2 regions of the Promicromonospora kroppenstedtii genome follow, and region 1 is predicted to be linked to the other one. Evidence: predicted binding sites of a transcription regulator. Region 1 holds the regulator's gene; the other holds the start of a gene.
The links. Region 1 encodes LexA, which represses DNA repair genes until DNA is damaged. Its sites were predicted from a motif close to TCGAACANNTGTTCGA; they were not measured.
Positions count from the first base shown of each region.

Region 2: ruvA (Holliday junction branch migration protein RuvA) is a predicted target of LexA. The motif match lies at 1,661-1,676, and genes of this name have one in related genera.

Region 1 is NZ_JBIRYI010000001.1:609,623-618,970, reverse strand. Features, by position in the region: gene ACH47X_RS02775 (alpha/beta fold hydrolase) at 1-593, opposite strand, end outside; gene ACH47X_RS02770 (NADP-dependent oxidoreductase) at 650-1,645, opposite strand; gene ACH47X_RS02765 (alpha/beta fold hydrolase) at 1,707-2,558, opposite strand; gene ACH47X_RS02760 (nuclear transport factor 2 family protein) at 2,985-3,452, shown strand; gene ACH47X_RS02755 (TetR/AcrR family transcriptional regulator) at 3,452-4,018, shown strand; gene ACH47X_RS02750 (DUF5302 domain-containing protein) at 4,195-4,422, opposite strand; gene nrdR (transcriptional regulator NrdR) at 4,535-5,017, opposite strand; gene ACH47X_RS02740 (LysM peptidoglycan-binding domain-containing protein) at 5,158-5,703, opposite strand; gene lexA (transcriptional repressor LexA) at 5,895-6,710, shown strand; gene ACH47X_RS02730 (L-lactate dehydrogenase) at 6,782-7,768, opposite strand; gene ACH47X_RS02725 (ATP-dependent DNA helicase) at 7,778-9,348, opposite strand, start outside.
Region 2 is NZ_JBIRYI010000010.1:64,744-74,091, forward strand. Features, by position in the region: gene pdxT (pyridoxal 5'-phosphate synthase glutaminase subunit PdxT) at 1-151, shown strand, start outside; gene ACH47X_RS16775 (YebC/PmpR family DNA-binding transcriptional regulator) at 236-994, shown strand; gene ruvC (crossover junction endodeoxyribonuclease RuvC) at 1,052-1,618, shown strand; gene ruvA (Holliday junction branch migration protein RuvA) at 1,723-2,349, shown strand; gene ruvB (Holliday junction branch migration DNA helicase RuvB) at 2,342-3,397, shown strand; gene yajC (preprotein translocase subunit YajC) at 3,542-3,973, shown strand; gene secD (protein translocase subunit SecD) at 4,055-5,968, shown strand; gene secF (protein translocase subunit SecF) at 5,968-7,059, shown strand; gene ACH47X_RS16810 (adenine phosphoribosyltransferase) at 7,083-7,655, shown strand; gene ACH47X_RS16815 (RelA/SpoT family protein) at 7,732-9,348, shown strand, end outside.

The DNA.
Region 1 (9,348 bases):
GTGTCACGGTTCACGGTCCGCTCCTGAAGGCGCTGGACGAACGCGCGGGCAGCGGGCTTCCCGGCCTCGTTGCGGTTGAAGAACAGGAACTCCTTCGGGTCGTGCCGTGTCAGGACCGCGCGGAGCGTGTCGTAGTAGGTGACCCTGAAGATCTTGTCGATGCCCTTCCCGCCCGCAGGGCCGGTGCCCGTCAGGACGAGCTTGCGGACCAGCTCGGGGTGCTCGGCCACCAGGGCCTGGGCGACCATGCCGCCCAGCGAGAAGGAGAAGACGTCAATCTTGTCGAAGCCGAGGGCGGTGATGAAGGTGTACGCGTCCTCGGCCATCGCCTCGACGCTTTCGGGGACCGTGCCGGTGGAGGCACCCACGCCGCGGTTGTCGAACGTGATGACGTGGCGCTCCGCGGCGATGGGGTCGATGATCCGGGGGTCCCAGTTGTCCAGGGTCGCGGCGAGGTGGGTGAAGAAGATCACGGGGATCTTGGCCTTCGGTCCGAGCTCGCGGTAGGCGTACGTCACGCCACCGGCGGTGATGGAGCGGGCCGGCGACTGCGCGTACGACGTGATGACGGGGTCGTTGCTGGTGGTGCCCATGATGGCTCTCCTGATGTGTGGGCGTGGGAATGGTGCTTGTCGTGGGAAGCAGCGGGTCAGGCCCTGCTGATGACGGCCTTGCCGCGGAGGCCGCCCTTGTCCAGGGCTTGGAGGGCCTGCACGGTCTGGTCGAAGTCGAAGACTCGTCCGACGACGGGACGCAGCGCGCCGTCCTCGACCAGCTTCGCGATCTGGGTGAGCTGGTCACCGGAAGCGCGCACGAAGAGGAACTCGTAGTGCACGCCGAGCTTCCGGGCCTGGCGGCGGATCTTGCTGCTGAGGGCGGTGATCGCGAGCCGCAGCACAGGATTCAGGCCACCCTCTCGGGCGAAGGCAGGGCCTGGGGGGCCGGAGATCCCGATCGCCTTGCCGCCGGGGCGCAACACGCGCAGGGACTTCTCGAGGCTGGTGCCGCCGAGACTGTCCAGCACCACGTCGTACCCGTGCAGGACCTGCTCGAAGTCTTCGGTGCGGTAGTCGATGGTGACGTCGGCACCGAGCTCGCGCACCCAGGCGGCATTGCCGGCACTGACGGTGGTGGCCACGGTCGCGCCGAGGTGCTTGGCGAGCTGGATCGCGATGGACCCGACGCCGCCCGCCCCGGCGTGGACGAGGACTTTCTGCCCGGGCTGCACGTCGGCGCGTTCCACGAGTGCCTGCCACGCGGTCAGGGCGACCAGGGGCAGCGAGGCCGCCTCCTCCATGCTGATCGACGCCGGCTTGAGCGCTAGGTCCGTTTCGGCGACCGCGACGCGCTCGGCGAAGGTACCGATCTGGTCCTTGCCGGGTCGGGCGTACACCTCGTCGCCGAACGTGAGTCCCTGCACCTGTGCACCGACGCCGACCACCGTCCCGGCCACGTCGTGGCCGAGGACGAGCGGCAGCTCGTACGGCAGGATCTGCTTGAACTCGCCGACGCGGATCTTCTCGTCGAGCTGGTTGACGCCGGCGGCCTGGACCTGCACGAGCACGTCGTGCTCCCCGACCACGGGCTCGGGGACGTCCGCCTCGTGCAACGGCCCCTTGTACTGGTTGATGACGAACGCTCTCATGTGCTTGTTCCTCCTGGTGATGTCGGCGAGATCTGATGACTTGCGGATGGGGCGCCGACCGCTACCGCTGCAGGAATTCCCGGGCGGCGTCGACGAACGCGCGGTGGTTCTGGAAGACGACGCCGTGGCCGGAGTCCGGGTACACGGTCACCGTGGCGTCGGGCAGACGCCTGGCAAGCTCCGTGGCGTTTGCGGCCGGCACCAACCGGTCGCTGTCGCCGTGCACGATGAGCACCGGCCCGGCGATCGAGGACAGGTCGGCGGGCTCCTGCAGGCCCCACCGTCGGATCGCGGCAAGCTGCGCGCGGTACACGCCGGGGGTGACCCGCTTGTCACGCCCCGTCGTGCGCTCCCTCAGTCGCGCGAGGTACTGGCGCGCGGCGTGCTTGCCACCAGTAGTGCGGGTGAAGAACAGCAGCGCCTTCGGGTCGTTGAAGGTCAGCACGGCACGGAGCACCGAGGTAGTCGTCGTGCCCGTGACCGAGGCCAGGCCGGACCCACCTGCCGGTGCGGCGGCGGCCAGGATGAGCCGGTCGACCAGCCGGGGCTCCTTCAGCGCGACCGCCTGGGCGACCATGCCGCCGACCGCCAGCCCGAAGAGGTCGACTCGCCTCAGGCCGAAGGCGCGGAGGAAGGCCACGACGTCGTCGGCCATGCCCTCGAAGGTGTCGCGAACGGTCCCACTCGAGTCTCCGACGCCGCGGTAGTCGACCGCGATCACCCGGCGCTCCTGAGCGAGGCCGTCCAGGACGCAGGGATCCCAGCCGTCTAGGTTCGCACCCAGGTGCGTCAGCAGGACCAGCGGGACACCCACCGCAGGGCCGAGCTCACGGTAGGCGAACCGCGCCCCCGCCGCCTCGATCCTCCGCGTCGGCGCATTCCGAGTGGTCCACGCCGCGGTCGGCTCTGTCATGTCCTTCTCACCGTCTCGCCTCTACAATATCCGAGTGCACTCAATTCTGAGCGCATTCATATTTCTTGTCAAGGGTGACGGTCGCAACGCGCGATGAACTGCGACCCAGGGGCCAGGAGAGTGCTGGACGACGCGAAGGTCACGTGGGGACAGCCTCGACCGGAGGCCTCACAACCCACGACCTCGACGCACCGCCGGGCGGTCGCGAGCCGGGCACCCGGGCGGGACGCAGCCGGGCCGGGATGAAGGAAGCGATGGACAACCCGATTCGGTGCGGTGGCGGCCTTGAGCACGAGGCTGAATTCACGCATCCGCGAGACCCGGTGTTGACGGGCCAACCAATCGTCTGTACTGTTGTGTACAACCTGAACCGATCAGTACAGTGTTGACCAATCAGTACGCACCTTGCTCTCGAAAGGCACTGCCATGTCTCGCCCGCCCCTTCCCCCGTTCACCGAGGCCACTGCGATCCAGAAGGTCCGCGCCGCCGAAGACGCGTGGAACACTCGCGACCCCGAGCGCATCTCCCTCGCATACAGCGAGGACAGCTGGTGGCGCAACCGCTCGACCTTCGTGCAGGGCCGCGCCGCCATCGTCGACTTCCTCGCCGACAAGTGGCACCGGGAACTCGACTACCGCCTCATCAAGGAACTGTGGGCGTACACCGGCGACGTGATCGCCGTACGCTTCGCCTACGAGTACCACGACGCAGCCGGCCAGTGGTTCCGCGCCTACGGCAACGAGAACTGGCACTTCGACAAGGACGGCCTGATGACCCACCGCCACGCGAGTATCAACGACGTCGCCATCGATGAGTCCGAGCGCAAGTTCTTCTGGGACGCGTCCGGCCCCCGCCCGACGGACCACCCCGGCCTGAGCGAACTCGGACTGTAATGGCACGAACCGTCCTCGACCGCTCAGACGCCGTCCGCGCCCTCGCCGGCGTCTTCCGGAAGCGAGGTTTTGAAGGCGCCTCCCTGTCGGTCATTCAGCAGGAGGCCGGCGTTGGCCGCGGCAGCCTGTACCACTTCTTCCCCGAGGGGAAGACAGGCATGGCCGCTGCCGTCCTCGAACAGGTAAGCGACTGGTTCGAGGAGCGGATCTTCACCCCCTTGCGCACCGCCCACGACGCCACCGAGGCGATCGAAGCGATGTCGCGGGAGGTGGCGCAGTACTTCATCTCGGGCGAGCGTGTGTGCCTGTTCGCCGCGATGACCTTGGGTGAAGAACGGGACACGTTCGCCGACTCCGTGCGGGCCTACTTCACCGACTGGGTCGACGCGCTCGCGGTAGCTCTACGCACCGGCGGTCTCTCACCTCAGGAAGCGGCAGACCGTGCGCTGGACGCGGTCGCGGCGATACAGGGCGGGCTGATCCTGGCCCGTGCATACGGCGACGACGCGGCCTTCCTCGGAATCGTCGCCCGCACCGAGCAGCACCTGCTCGGTCCCGCTCGCTGAGCGGACACTCCGAAGCGGTGTCGGTCTGGCGACCGCCCCCCGGCCTCTCAGCGCCCGCGTGCGGCTGATCGCTCGAGTTCGAGCCGCAAGCCTCTTCCCTCTCCAGGCACCTCGCGAGCACGCCAAAGGCCGCTGACCAGGTCAGATACCTGGTCAGCGGCCTCGTTCGAGCAGGCTCAGCCGGACTTGCGGCGGAACATCTTCTGGACCGGGCCGGTCGTCTCCGAGCCGTGCACAGATCCCGTGTTCACGTCGCCGGCAGCAGAACGGCCGCGCGCGGCGTTCTTCCGGTCCAGTGCTTCCTTGAACCGCGCCTTCGCGTCCGTGCTCGGCGCGGTCGCGGCCTTGGGCGCCTCTGCGCCCTGGGCCACTGCCTCCTCGGCATCGGTCTTCTCGTCCGTCACACCGATCACCTCCTCCTGTTTCGGGGGTCCCTCGATCGGGTCCGTCGTCGGCCCCAGCCTGCACCACCGCGCGCCGGGGTGCCAATCGCTTTTTCGCCCCGCGGGCCAGGACCTACGCCTGGGCGGCGGCCCGCTCGGCCTCACGCTCGGCGCGCTCGGCGCGCAGCGACGTGATGGCGCTCTCGAAGTCCTCGAGCGAGTCGAAGGACTGGTAGACGCTGGCGAACCGGAGGTAGGCCACCTCGTCGAGCTCACGCAGCGGGCCGAGGATCGCGAGGCCCACCTCGTAGGCGTCGATCTCGGCGCTGCCGTTGCTGCGCAAGGTCTCCTCGACCCGCTGGGCCAGGATCGCGAGGTCGTCGTCGCTGACCGGGCGGCCCTGGCATGCCTTGCGGACGCCGGCCGCGACCTTGTCCCTGCTGAAGGGTTCGGTGGCGCCGGAGCGCTTGACCACCGAGAGGCTCGCCGTCTCGACGGTGGTGAACCGCCGGTTGCAGTTCGGGCACTGCCTCCTGCGCCGGATCGACAGGCCGTCGTCGGCGGTCCGCGAGTCGACCACGCGCGAGTCGGCGTGGCGACAGAACGGGCAGTGCATGCTTCACTCCTGCATGGTCGGCCACGGACCGGAGACATCCGGTCGCGCCCCGACCGTAAGCGGGCAAACCACCCCCATGCAACATCGCCGCAACATTTGACGGCGAATCGTCGCCTCTGGCCAGTTTGGGCGCCCCCAGGTCACTCCTTCGGGAGCAGGAGCAGCTCACCGACCCGCACCGTGGCGGACGGCATCTCGTTCAGCTCCTGCAGCCGGCCGACGGCGTGCCGCACGTCCTCGCCGGGCCGCGCGACGTCCTGGGCGAAGCCCCAGAGGGTCTCCCCCGGCTGCACCGCGTGCACCCGGACCTCGGTGGGTTCTCCGGGCGAGCTCGCGACGGCGGTAGCACCCCACGTGACCATCGGTGCGGCCAGGAGCATCGCCAGCAGCACCAGCACGAACCGGCCGCGGCGCGTGAGCCGCAGACCGTCGACCCCGAGCCGGTCGGCGACCGAGCGCGCGCCCTGCGGGGCATACGCACGGTGCGACGCGTGCGCCCGGGACGACGCCTGGGCCGGGGCGACGGCGCGAGGCTGGGCCGGGGCGACTGCGCGGAGCCCGGCCGGGGCGGCCTTCCGGACGGCCGGGTGCGCCGGGCTCAGCCGGTACGCACGCACCGCCGCGCTCGTTCCGGACACCTGTCCGTACGCCGGGGTGTACTGCCGCAGCGGGATCACGTCCCCCATGGCCCCTCCTCGAAAGGTGACTCGAACTCTTGTCCGTCATACACACGTTCGTCGAACGCTCGTACCATTGTGTAGCACGGGACACCGTCGATGTCGAGACACGCTCGAACATTCGTTTGAGCCGAGTGGAATTGTGATCTAGAGTGGGCAGCGCACAGGAGAACATTTGTCGGAACGGGAGGGGCACGGGCATGACGGGACGGGACGGGACCAGCGACACGAGAGCCGTCGACACGGCACTCTCGGGTGTCGCCACGTTGGACGCGCCGGGCGACGGGGTCGTCGCCGACGTGCACACGATCTCGCCGGCAGACCGCCTTACCGAGCGACAGCGCCTTGTGCTGGACACGATTCGGCAGTCGTTCGAGACGCGCGGTTACCCGCCGTCGATGCGAGAGATCGGCGAGGCCGTCGGGCTGGCCAGCCCGTCGAGCGTCAAGCACCAGCTCCAGATGCTCGAGAAGAAGGGCTTCCTGCGCCGCGACCCCAACCGGCCGCGCGCGATGGAGCTCGTGGAGCCCATGGCGGAGCAGGTCGACAAGCCGTCGCGCGGCGAGATCCACTGGCCGGAGCCGCGGCGCAGCGGCCAGGTGCACTGGGGCAGCTCGGTGCCCGACGACGCCGGCACCCCGCCGCCGTCGTACGTGCCGCTGGTCGGCCGCATCGCGGCCGGTGGCCCGATCCTCGCCGAGCAGGTCGTCGAGGACGTCTTCCCGCTCCCCCGCCAGCTGGTCGGCGACGGCGAGCTGTTCCTGCTCAAGGTCGCGGGCGACTCGATGGTCGACGCCGCGATCTGTGACGGCGACTGGGTCGTCGTGCGCCGCCAGAACGTGGCAGAGCAGGGCGAGATCGTCGCCGCCATGATCGACGGCGAGGCCACGGTCAAGACGTTCAAGCAGACCGACGGGCACGTGCTGCTGCTGCCGCAGAACCCGGCCTACGAGCCCATCCCGGGCGACGAGGCGCAGATCCTGGGCCGCGTCGTCGCGGTCCTGCGCAGCCTCTGAGGTAGGTCTCGACAGGCTCGACCAGCGCTTGCTGGTCGAGCCTGTCTGTCGTTGGTCGGGCGTGTGGAGACCTAGAACCCGAACCTTCGCTGCACCGCCCGCACGCTCTCCGCCGACGCGCGCAGCCCGGCCAGCTCGTCGTCGGACATAGGCATGCGCACCGTGCTGGTGACACCCCGACGGTCCACCAGGGACGGCACGGACAGGCACACGTCGCTGATGCCGTGGTAGTCGTTCAGCAGCGAGGACACCGGCATGATCCGCCGCTCGTCCTTGAGCACGGCCTCGATGATGCGCGTCGCGGCCAGGCCGACGGCGTAGTTGGTGGCGCCCTTGCCCGCGATGATCCGGTAGGCGGAGTCGACCACCTCGTGGTGCACCTCCGCCCGCGTCGCCGCGTCGATGGGCCCGGCACCAGCCACCGGCACCCAGTCGAGCAGCGGCACGCCGCCGATCGAGGCGGAGCTCCACAGCGCGATCTCCGAGTCGCCGTGCTCACCCGCGATGTAGGCGTGCACGTTCCCGACGGCCACGCCGCACCGCTCGGCGAGCACCACGCGCAGCCGAGAGGAGTCCAGCACGGTGCCGCTGCCGAAGAGCCGCTCGGGCGGCAGGCCCGAGATCTTCAGCGCAGCGTAGGTCACCACGTCCACGGGGTTGGTCACCATCAGGTAGGTCGCGTCCGGCGCGGCCTCGACCAGCCCCGGCAGGATGTTGCGCATCAGCCCGATGGTCGCCTCCGCCAGGTCGACGCGGCTCTGGCCCGGCTTCTGCTTGGCCCCCGCGGTCACGACGACGACGTCGGCGCCCTCGCACACCGCCGGGTCGTCGGACCCGATCACGTGCGCCTGCGGCGTGAACATCAGGCCGTGCTGCAGGTCGAGCACCTCGGCGTCGACCTTCTGCCGGTCGATGTCCAGCAGCGCGATGGTGCGCGCCGAGCCGCGGGTCAGCGCGGCGAAGGCGAGCGTGGAGCCTACGGCCCCGGCGCCCACCACAGCGATCTTGGTGGTCCGGGAGGCGGGCTGGGCGGAGGGGACGTCCGAAGGGGCTGCCATGCCCTCAGGCTATGTGTCGAGCCTGGCGAGCGCGGCACGGACCAGCTTCGGGTCGGTGGTGGGCCAGAACCCGGGCATCGACCGGGTGAGGAAGGACGCGTACCGCGCCGTCGCGAGGCGCGGGTCCAGTACCGCGACCACACCGCGGTCGTCCATGCTGCGGACCAGGCGCCCCGCGCCCTGCGCGAGCAGCAGCGCGGCATGCTGCGCGGAGACGGCCATGAACCCGTTGCCGCCCGCCTGCTCGACGGCACGGGCGCGCGCGGCCTTGACCGGGTCGTCGGGCCGCGGGAACGGGATGCGGTCGATGAGCACGAGCTGGTTCGACGGCCCGGGCACATCGACGCCCTGCCACAGGGACAGCGTTCCGAACAGGCACGTGGCCGGATCGTCGGCGAACTCCCGCACGAGCGTGGGGAGCTGGTCGTCGCCCTGCGCCAGGATCGGGAAGTCCAGGCGCTCCCGCATGGCCTCGGCGGCGGCGTTCGCGGCGCGCCGGGACGAGAACAGCCCGAGCGTGCGGCCGCCGGCGGCCGTGATGAGCTCGGCGATCTCGTCGAGCTGCGCCTCGGTGGTGGGCTCGCGGCCGGGGGCCGGCAGGTGCCGCGCGATGTAGAGGATGCCCTGCTTGGGGTAGTCGAAGGGACTGCCCGCGTCCAGCCCGTGCCACGGCGGGGCGTCCTCGCCCTTGAGCCCGAGGGTGCCGGCCACGGCGTCGAACGTGCCGCCCAGCGCGAGGGTCGCCGAGGTGAACACGCCGGTCGACTCCCCCAGCAGGTGCGTGCGGATCAGGCCCGCGACGTGCAGCGGGGCGGCGTGCAGCCGCGTCACGTTGTCGCCGAACCCGCCCCAGCCGTTGTCGGGGCGCGAGCACCACAGCACGTCGGCGGTCGTGTCCTGCGACGCCATGCGCTCGGCCGTCTCGAAGAGCTGGAGCATGGCGCCCTGGGCCATCTTGAGCCCCGGGTCGGGCTGGCCCGCGTCCTTGGCCTTCGCGCCCTTGCCGCCGGCCTCGGGCTTGAGCGTGCTGAGCACCTCGCGCGCGGCGTCCCGCACCGCGCCGACCGCCGTGCGCAGCTCGTCCGGCAGGCCGCTCGGGAAACGCTCCGCCGGTGCGGTGACCAGCAGCGTGCCGAGGTTCTGCGCCGCGGCGTCGAGGTTGTCGGTGTTCGTCCCGGCGTGCCGCCGGGCAAGCCGCGCCGCGCTCTCCACGGAGGCCATGGACAGGTCCACGGTGGCCGACGACGTCACACGGTCGGTGAGCTCGTGCGCCTCGTCCACCACGACGACGTCGTGCTCCGGGAGCACGCCCGGGCTGCCGGTCGCCGCGATGCCGAGCATCGCGTGGTTGGTGACCACCACGTCCGCCTCGCGGGCGGCGGCCCGCGCCTTGTCCGGGAAGCACTCGGCGAGCATGGGGCACTTGCCGCCCAGGCACTCCATCGCCGTCACGGACACCTGGCGCCAGGCCCGCTCCGGCACGCCGGGCACCAGGTCGTCGCGGTCGCCGCTGTCCGTCTCGCTCGCCCACTCGTGCAGGCGCCGGACGTGGTCGGCGAGCGTGGCGCCGTCGTCCCTCC
Region 2 (9,348 bases), on a different contig from region 1:
GGCTGTGGATACGCAGGGCCGTCCTGTGGCGGCCGCCGGTAGGATTGTCGCAGCACGGCAGGGGTCGCTGCTCGCCACCGCCTTCCACCCCGAGATCACGGGGGACGCGCGCGTGCACGGGCTGTTCGTCAGCATGGTTGCGGGCGGCTGAGCGGCCTTCTCGTCGCCGTTCGGCGTTGCCGAGTTCGAGCGCCATTGATAAGAGCCATCGAAATGCAAGGAGTCAGGTAGAGGCATGTCAGGTCACTCCAAGTGGGCCACGACCAAGCACAAGAAGGCCGCGATCGACGCCAAGCGCGGCAAGCTCTTCGCGAAGCTGATCAAGAACATCGAGGTCGCGGCGCGGACGGGTGGCGGCGATCTCGCCGGTAACCCGACGCTGTTCGACGCGGTCCAGAAGGCGAAGAAGTCGTCGGTTCCCAACGACAACATCGACCGCGCGCTGAAGCGTGGTTCGGGCGAGGGCGCCGACGCCGTCGACTACCAGACGATCATGTACGAGGGCTACGGCACGAACGGCATCGCCGTCCTGGTCGAGTGCCTCACCGACAACAAGAACCGCGCCGCCTCCGAGGTGCGCCTGGCGTTCTCCCGCAACGGCGGCAACCTCGCCGACCCGGGCTCGGTGTCGTACCTGTTCTCCCGCAAGGGCCTGATCGTGGTGCCGAAGGCCGACGGTGTGGGCGAGGACGAGGTCATGCTCGCCGCGCTCGACGCCGGCGCCGAGGACGTCACCGACCAGGGCGAGGTCGTCGAGGTCCTCACCGAGGCGACCGACCTGGTGTCCGTGCGCACGGCCATCCAGGAGGCCGGCATCGAGTACGACTCGGCCGACGTGATCTTCCACCCGTCCATGCAGGTGGAGGTGGACGTCGAGGGCGCCCGCAAGATCATGCGCCTGATCGACGCACTCGAGGACAGCGACGACGTGCAGAACGTCTACGCGAACTTCGACGCGAGCGACGAGGTCATGGCGGCGCTCGACGAGGAGTAGCACCCCCCGCGGCCGTGTCCGCGCAGGGAGGGAACCCGCACGTGAGAGGGTTTCTCCGTGCGCGTTCTCGGTGTTGATCCCGGTCTGACCAGGTGTGGCGTCGGCGTCGTCGACTCCCTGCCCGGACGGCGGGCCCGGATGGTCGCCGTCGGAGTCATCCGCTCGGACGTGGACCTGTCCACGGACCTGCGCCTGCTGCGGATTGCCGAGGGCCTGGACCGCTGGCTCGACGAGCACGTGCCCGACGTGGTGGCGGTCGAGCGCGTCTTCGCGCAGCACAACGTCGGCACGGTGATGGGGACCGCTCAGGCGGCGGGCCTGGCCATGGTGGCCGCGGCCCGCCGCGGCGTGCCCGTCGCGCTGCACACCCCGTCGGAGGTCAAGGCAGCCGTGACCGGTTCGGGCCGGGCCGACAAGGCGCAGGTGACGACGATGATCACCCGCATCCTTGATCTCGACGAGGCGCCGCGGCCCGCCGACGCCGCCGACGCGCTCGCGCTCGCCGTCTGCCACCTGTGGCGCCCCGCCGGGGCCCTGCAGGGCGGCGACCGGCACGAGCTCACGCCCGCCCAGCGCGCGTGGGCCGCGGCCGAGCAGGCGGCCAAGCAGCGCCCCCGCCGCTGACGGCGTGCCTCCCCGGAGGGCACCTCGCGCTTGTTAGGCTCCTCGCACGAACGTTCGATACCGGAACATCCGGTGAGGGAACATCCTGCAAGGAGGGGAAGCCCGTGATCGCCTCGCTGACGGGGACCGTGGCATACGTGAGCCTGGACCGCGCGGTGGTCGACGTCGGCGGCGTCGGCTACCTGGTGCACGCCACGCCCACCACCCTGGCCGCGCTGCGCGTCGGTGAGACCGCCGGCGTCGCCACGAGCATGGTGGTCCGCGAGGACTCGATGACCCTCTACGGGTTCGCCGACCCCGACGAGCGCGACGTGTTCGAGGTGGTGCAGACCGTCTCCGGCGTCGGGCCGCGCCTGGCGCTCGCGATGCTCGCGGTGCACACCCCGGACGCCCTGCGCCGCGCCGTCGCGGGCGAGGACCTCGCCGCCCTGACCCGCGTGCCGGGCATCGGCCGCAAGGGCGCGCAGCGCATCGTGCTCGAGCTGGGCGACCGGCTGGGCCCGCCGTCCGGCACCGGCGTGGCGGAGGCCGCCCCCACCGCGGCCCCGGGCGCCGCCGACCACTCCGAGCGGGTCGTGGAGGCCCTGGCGGGCCTCGGCTGGCCCGCCAAGCAGGCCGACGACGCCGTCGCCAAGGTGCTCGCGGAGGCGGGCACCGACGCCGTGGCGGCCGACGACGTCGCCTCGACGCTGCGCGCCGCGCTGCGCGTCCTGGGGGGCCACCGTGGCTGAGGTCTCCACCGAGACGGAGGGCGGGGGACGGATCGTCGCGCCCAGCGCCGACGAGATCGAGCGCGCCGCCGAGGCCGCCCTGCGCCCCAAGCGGCTGGACGACTTCGTGGGGCAGCAGGTCGTGCGCGACCAGCTCTCCCTGGTGCTGCAGGCCGCGATCGCGCGCGGCAACCCGCCCGATCACGTGCTCCTGTCCGGGCCGCCCGGCCTCGGCAAGACCACGCTGGCGATGATCATCTCCGGCGAGCTGGAGTCGCACCTGCGCCTGACCAGCGGACCCGCCATCCAGCACGCGGGCGATCTCGCCGCCGTCCTGTCCTCCCTGGAGGAGGGCGACGTGCTGTTCATCGACGAGATCCACCGCCTGGCACGCCCCGCCGAGGAGCTGCTGTACGTCGCCATGGAGGACTTCCGCGTCGACGTCGTGGTCGGCAAGGGCGCGGGCGCCTCCGCGATCCCGCTCGCGCTGCCGCGGTTCACCGTGGTCGGCGCCACCACCCGGTCCGGCCTGCTGCCCGCCCCGCTGCGCGACCGCTTCGGGTTCACCGGGCACATGGACTACTACTCGCCCCAGGAGCTGGAGCGGGTCATCCTGCGCTCCTCCGGGCTGCTCGGCGTCCACCTCGACCACGCCGCCGCCCACGAGATCGCCGGCCGCTCCCGTGGCACGCCGCGCATCGCCAACCGCCTGCTGCGCCGCGTGCGTGACTGGGCGCAGGTGCGTGGTGACGGCAAGCTCGACCTGCACGCGGCCAAGTCGGCCCTGGAGGTCTACGAGGTCGACCCGATCGGCCTGGACCGCCTCGACCGTGCGGTGCTCACCGCGCTGTGCACCCGGTTCGGCGGCGGGCCCGTGGGCCTGTCCACCCTCGCGATGACCGTGGGGGAGGAGGCCGAGACCGTCGAGACCGTCGCCGAGCCCTACCTCGTCCGCGAGGGCCTGGTCGGCCGTACCCCGCGCGGCCGCGTCGCGACCCTCGCCGCCTGGGAGCACCTGGGACTCACTCCGCCGGGATCCGCCGACCCGGGAACTCTGACCGCTCCCTGACGTTGTCCAGGTGGTGCCCCTACCGTGGGGAGCCCGAGGATCCGTGCCCGAGCACTACACTGGGTTGGATCCTCGTCGTACTTGCGCCACCGAACGTGCGCAGCACATCCGACACAGCAATCGAACAGGGACCTCACCGTGGAAATGTTTATTCTCGTCGCGATTCTCCTCGTGGCGATGTTCTTCATGTCCTCCCGCACCCGCAAGCAGCAGCGCGCGGCGGCGGAGTTCCGGAACAACCTCACGGTCGGCACCAAGGTCATGACCGCCTCCGGGATGATCGGGACCGTCGTCGACGTCGACGAGTCGGCCGACCAGGTGACCATCGAGTCCGTCCCCGGCAGCCAGACCACGTGGCTCCGCGCCGCCATCTCCAAGAAGGTCGAGGAGCCCGTCGCCGACGACGAGGACACCGACATCACGGCGGATGAGTCCGACGTCACAGCAAAGAGCGAAACGGGAAGTACGATCAGCCCCGACGCGACCGACGTCCCCGACGACCTGTCCAGCCTCGACACCGCCCAGCGCGAGTACCGGGACCAGCAGCGACGGGACGCCGACGCAGACGGCAAGTGACGGCTGCGCCGTCCGGTGACCCCGGGCGGCGCCTTACCCGCTCCGGACGTAGCCCGGCGCGCACACGAGAAGAGACAGACGTTGGCGACTGACACCCGGCGCTCGCGGCCGGTTCGCACGATCGTGCTCCTCACGATCCTGACGATCCTGCTGCCCTTCGGCGCCCTCTTGGCAGGTTGGCAGCTCGACGGCAAGTCGAGCGACAACCCGGACGGCGCGAGCCTTGCACCCGGTCTGGCCCTCGACCTCCAGGGCGGAACCCAGGTCCTCCTGAAGGCGGTGACCTCCGACGGCTCCGAGATCACCCCCGAGGCGATGGAAGAGGCCATCGGCGTGATCCGGCAGCGGGTGGACGCCAACGGCGTTACCGAGGCCGAGATCGCCAGCCAGGGCAACAACCAGATCGTGGTCGAGATCCCGGGTGAGGTGGACGACGAGACCGTCGCGCTGATCTCGAAGGCCGCGCAGATGAAGTTCCGCCCGGTCCTGACCATCGGCAACCCGACCCCGACGACGCAGCCCTCGGCCAGCCCGTCGGCCTCGGCCTCGGCGGACGGCGAGGGCGACGGCGCCCAGGCCGACGGTGCGGACGCGGAGCAGGACGCGCCCGTCGGGGGCCAGCTGACCAAGGACGAGATCGCCGAGCAGCAGAAGGCGGTCGAGGCGGCGACGGACCCCTCGGACCTGGCGCAGATCACGCCGTCGGTCCAGGCCCGGTTCGACGAGCTGGACTGCACCGACCCGAAGAACCTCGAGGGTGGCGGCGGCGACCGTCCGGACCTGCCGCTCGTCACGTGCGACGCCACGGGCGCCGCCAAGTACGTCCTCGGCCCCGTCGAGGTCGACGGCACCGCGATCTCGAGCGCGAGCTCGGGTCTGCGGTCGGGTGCGAACGGCACCGTCACGAACGAGTGGGCGGTGCAGCTCGACCTCGACAGCGAGGGCACCAAGCTCTTCCGGGAGTCGACGCAGCGCCTGAACACGCTGGAGAGCCCGCGCAACCAGTTCGCGATCACGCTGGACGGCCTCGTCATCTCGGCGCCCTCGCTGAGCCCCGGCGTCGTCATCACGGACGGGCGCCCGGAGATCTCGGGCTCGTTCACGCAGCAGTCGGCCGCCACCCTGGCCAACCAGCTCAACTTCGGCTCGCTGCCCCTGACCTTCCAGGTCGACGGGCAGAACCAGATCTCCGCGACGCTCGGCTCCGAGCAGCTGCAGCGCGGCCTCTTCGCCGGTCTGATCGGTCTGGCCCTGGTCGTCGTGTACTCGCTGTTCCAGTACCGCACGCTCGGCCTGCTCACCGTGGCCTCGCTGGTCGTGGCCGCCGCCATGACCTACGTGGTCATCGCGCTGCTCAGCTGGGGCATCGGCTACCGCCTGTCCCTGCCCGGCGTGGCCGGTCTGATCGTGGCCATCGGCTTCACCGCGGACTCGTTCATCGTGTACTTCGAACGCATCAGGGACGAGCTACGTGACGGCAGGTCCCTGCGCCTGGCCGTCCAGCGCGGCTGGGTCCGTGCCCGCCGCACGATCTACGCCGCCAAGGCGGTCAACCTGCTCTCGGCCGTCATCCTGTACTTCATGACCGTCGGCGGTGTGCGCGGCTTCGCGTTCACCCTGGGCCTGACCACGATCATCGACGTCATGGTGGTCATCTGGTTCACGCACCCGGTCATGGAGCTGCTCGCCAAGGTGCCGTTCTTCCGCGACGGGCACAAGGCCTCCGGCCTGTCCCCCGACCGGATCGAGGTGACGCCACGCTACCGGGGCGCCGGCCGGATCTCGGCCCCGTCGGCCGCGACGTCGGACGCCCCCGACCATGGCACGCCCGAGCCGGAGCGTGAGCTGGTCACGGCACAGTCCGTGACTCCCGCCCCGCGCACGGCCGACGACGGCCGCCGGATGACGATCGCCGAGCGGCGTGCCGCCGAGCGCAAGGCTGCCGCGGGGTCCGCAGAGGCGACCCAGCAGGCTCAGAACGAGGAGAAGCACTGATGGCGCGGGGTGGCTTTGCTCAGTGGGGTAACGACCTCTACACCGGTCGCCGGTCGTACCCGATCGTCCAGCGGCGCAAGCTCTGGTACTCGATCGTCGGACTGTTCTCCGTGGCGTCGATCCTCGTCCTGGGCCTCCAGGGCCTGAACCTCGGCATCGACTTCCGGGGTGGCTCCGAGTTCACCGTGTCCGGCGCCTCGACCACGGACGAGGACGTCGCGCTCGACGCGGTCGCCACCGTCGCCCCGGGCGAGGAGCCGCACGTCAGCCAGGTCGGCGCCAACGCCGTCCGCGTGCAGGTCTCCGAGCTCGACAACGAGCAGACCGACCAGGTCGGCCAGGCGCTCGCCGACGCCTACGGCGTCGACGTCAACGAGGTGACGTCGAACTTCATCGGCCCGACCTGGGGCCAGTCCGTGAGCATGCGGGCCCTGTGGGGCACCATCGTGTTCGTCCTGGCGGCCGCGGTCTTCATGGCGATCTACTTCCGCGCCTGGCGGATGTCGGTGGCGGCCATCGTGGCGATGCTCGCCGACGTGCTGATCTCGGCCGGCGTGTACGCGGTCATCGGCTGGGAGGTCACGCCGTCGACGATCATCGGCTTCCTGACCATCCTCGGCTTCTCGCTGTACGACAAGATGGTCGTCTTCGACAAGGTGCGTGAGAACACCGCCGCGGTGACCGAGCAGACGCGCAGCACCTACGCCGAGCGCGCCAACCTCGCGGTGAACCAGACCCTGGTCCGGTCCATCAACACCTCCGTGGTGGCCCTGCTGCCGGTCGCGGGCATCCTCTTCGTCGGTGGCTTCCTGCTGGGGGCCGGCACGCTGAAGGACATCTCGCTGTCGCTGTTCGTCGGTATCGCGGCGGGCGCGCTGTCGTCGCTCTTCTTCGCCACGCCGCTCGACGTGACGCTGCGGGAGCGCGAGCCCAAGATCGCCGAGCACACCAAGAAGGTCATGGACCTGCGTGCGGGCCTCGTGGCCGAGGGCGCGGACGAGGGCCAGCTGGCCGCCGCCGCGTCCGGTTCGGCCCAGCTCGTCCCGGGTCACCACCAGGGACAGTCGGCTCAGCCCAGGCGTCGCCGGTAGGCTCACGCCTCGTGGCAGACGACATGACCGACGTCGCCCTCTCCGGCCTGGTGCCGGAGAGGGCGACGCGCGTTCGCGACCTGATCGCGGACGTCCCGAACTTTCCCTCTCCCGGTGTCCTCTTCAAGGACATCACGCCCCTCCTGGCCGACGCCGAGGGCCTGGCCGACGTCGTGGAGGCCTTCACACGCCTCGCGCTGGCCGACGGCGTGGACGTCGTGGCCGGCATGGAGGCCCGCGGCTTCCTGCTCGGCGCGCCGGTGGCGCACGCGCTCGGCCTGGGCTTCCTACCCCTGCGCAAGGCCGGCAAGCTGCCGCCGCCCACCCACAGCGTCTCCTACGACCTGGAGTACGGCTCGGCGGCCATCGAACTGCGTGCGGGAACATTGACCCCCGGTGCGCGCGTTCTCATCATTGACGACGTTCTCGCCACGGGGGGTACCGCGGCGGCCGCGGCAGAGCTGGTGGAGCAGTGCGGTGGCGTGGTCTCGGGGCTCGCCTTCCTGATCGAGCTCGAGGCACTTCACGGCCGCGACAGGCTCCAGGGCCACAACGTCGATACTCTCCTGCGGGTGGACACCCCGTCCGGTCCATGACCGGGTCGGACGGCGCATAGAGGTCCAGGGCTAGACTGTCGACTCCGGGTTTCGTCCCGGGGAAGGAGGCGCGTACATGGCGGAGAACACGGTGTCACGCGCTCCGGTGCCCGAGAAGAACCCGCCGACCCCTCCGGGCGGCAACCGGATGCGCAACCGCCTGGTGCGCCTGGGCGTGCGCAGCATCGGTGGCGGCACCCCGGCGGCGATCGAGCCGCTGCTGCAGGCGATCCGCAGCAACCACCCGAAGGCCGACGTCGCCCTGATCGAGCGCGCCTACGTCGTGGCCGAGAAGGCCCACCGCGGCCAGATGCGCAAGAGCGGCGACCCGTACATCACGCACCCCGTCGCGGTCTCCACGATCCTGGCGGAGCTCGGGTTCGAGGGCACCACGATCGCGGCCGCGCTGCTGCACGACACGGTCGAGGACACGGACTACGCGCTGGACACGCTGCGCAACGACTTCGGCGACGACGTCGCGCTGCTGGTCGACGGCGTCACCAAGCTGGACAAGGTCAAGTACGGCGACGCCGCGCAGGCCGAGACCGTGCGCAAGATGGTCGTCGCGATGGCCAAGGACATCCGCGTGCTGGTCATCAAGCTCGCCGACCGGCTGCACAACGCCCGCACCTGGAAGTACGTGCCGTCCAAGTCGGCGGAGCGCAAGGCCCGCGAGACCGTCGAGATCTACGCGCCGCTGGCCCACCGGCTGGGCATGAACACGATCAAGTGGGAACTGGAGGACCTCTCCTTCCAGACCCTGTACCCCAAGGTGTACGACGAGATCGTGCACCTGGTCGCCGAGCGGGCGCCCGCGCGCGAGGAGTACCTCGGTGTGGTCAAGGGCCAGATCGAGTCGGACCTGCGCAGCGCGAAGATCAAGGCCACGGTCACCGGCCGGCCGAAGCACTACTACTCGATCTACCAGAAGATGATCGTGCGCGGTCACGACTTCGCGGAGATCTACGACCTCGTCGGCACGCGCGTCCTGGTGGACACGGTGCGCGACTGCTACGCGGCGCTCGGCGCCATGCACGCGCGGTGGAACCCGGTCCCCGGCCGGTTCAAGGACTACATCGCGATGCCGAAGTTCAACATGTACCAGTCGCTGCACACGACGGTGATCGGCCCGGGCGGCAAGCCCGTGGAGATCCAGATCCGGACGCACGACATGCACCGCCGCGCCGAGTACGGCGTCGCGGCGCACTGGAAGTACAAGGAGAAGACGCCGGCGGCGGGGGGCAACGACCCCAAGAACCAGGACATGGCCTGGCTGCGCCAGCTCGTGGACTGGCAGCGCGAGACCGCCGACCCGGCGGAGTTCCTCGACTCGCTGCGGTTCGAGATCGGCGGCGACGAGGTCTACGTCTTCACGCCGAAGGGCTCGGCCATGGCGCTGCCCGGCGGCGCCACGCCGGTCGACTTCGCGTACGCGGTGCACACCGAGGTGGGGCACCGGACCATGGGTGCCCGCGTCAACGGGCGCCTGGTGCCGCTCGACTCGCCGCTGGAGAACGGCGACGTCGTCGACATCCTCACCTCCAAGTCGGAGACGGCGGGGCCGAGCCGGGACTGGCTCGGGTTCGTGAAGTCGCCGCGCGCGCGCAACAAGATCCGGCAGTGGTTCACCAAGGAGCGCCGCGAGGAGGCCGTCGAGACCGGCAAGGACTCGATCGCCAAGGCCATGCGCAAG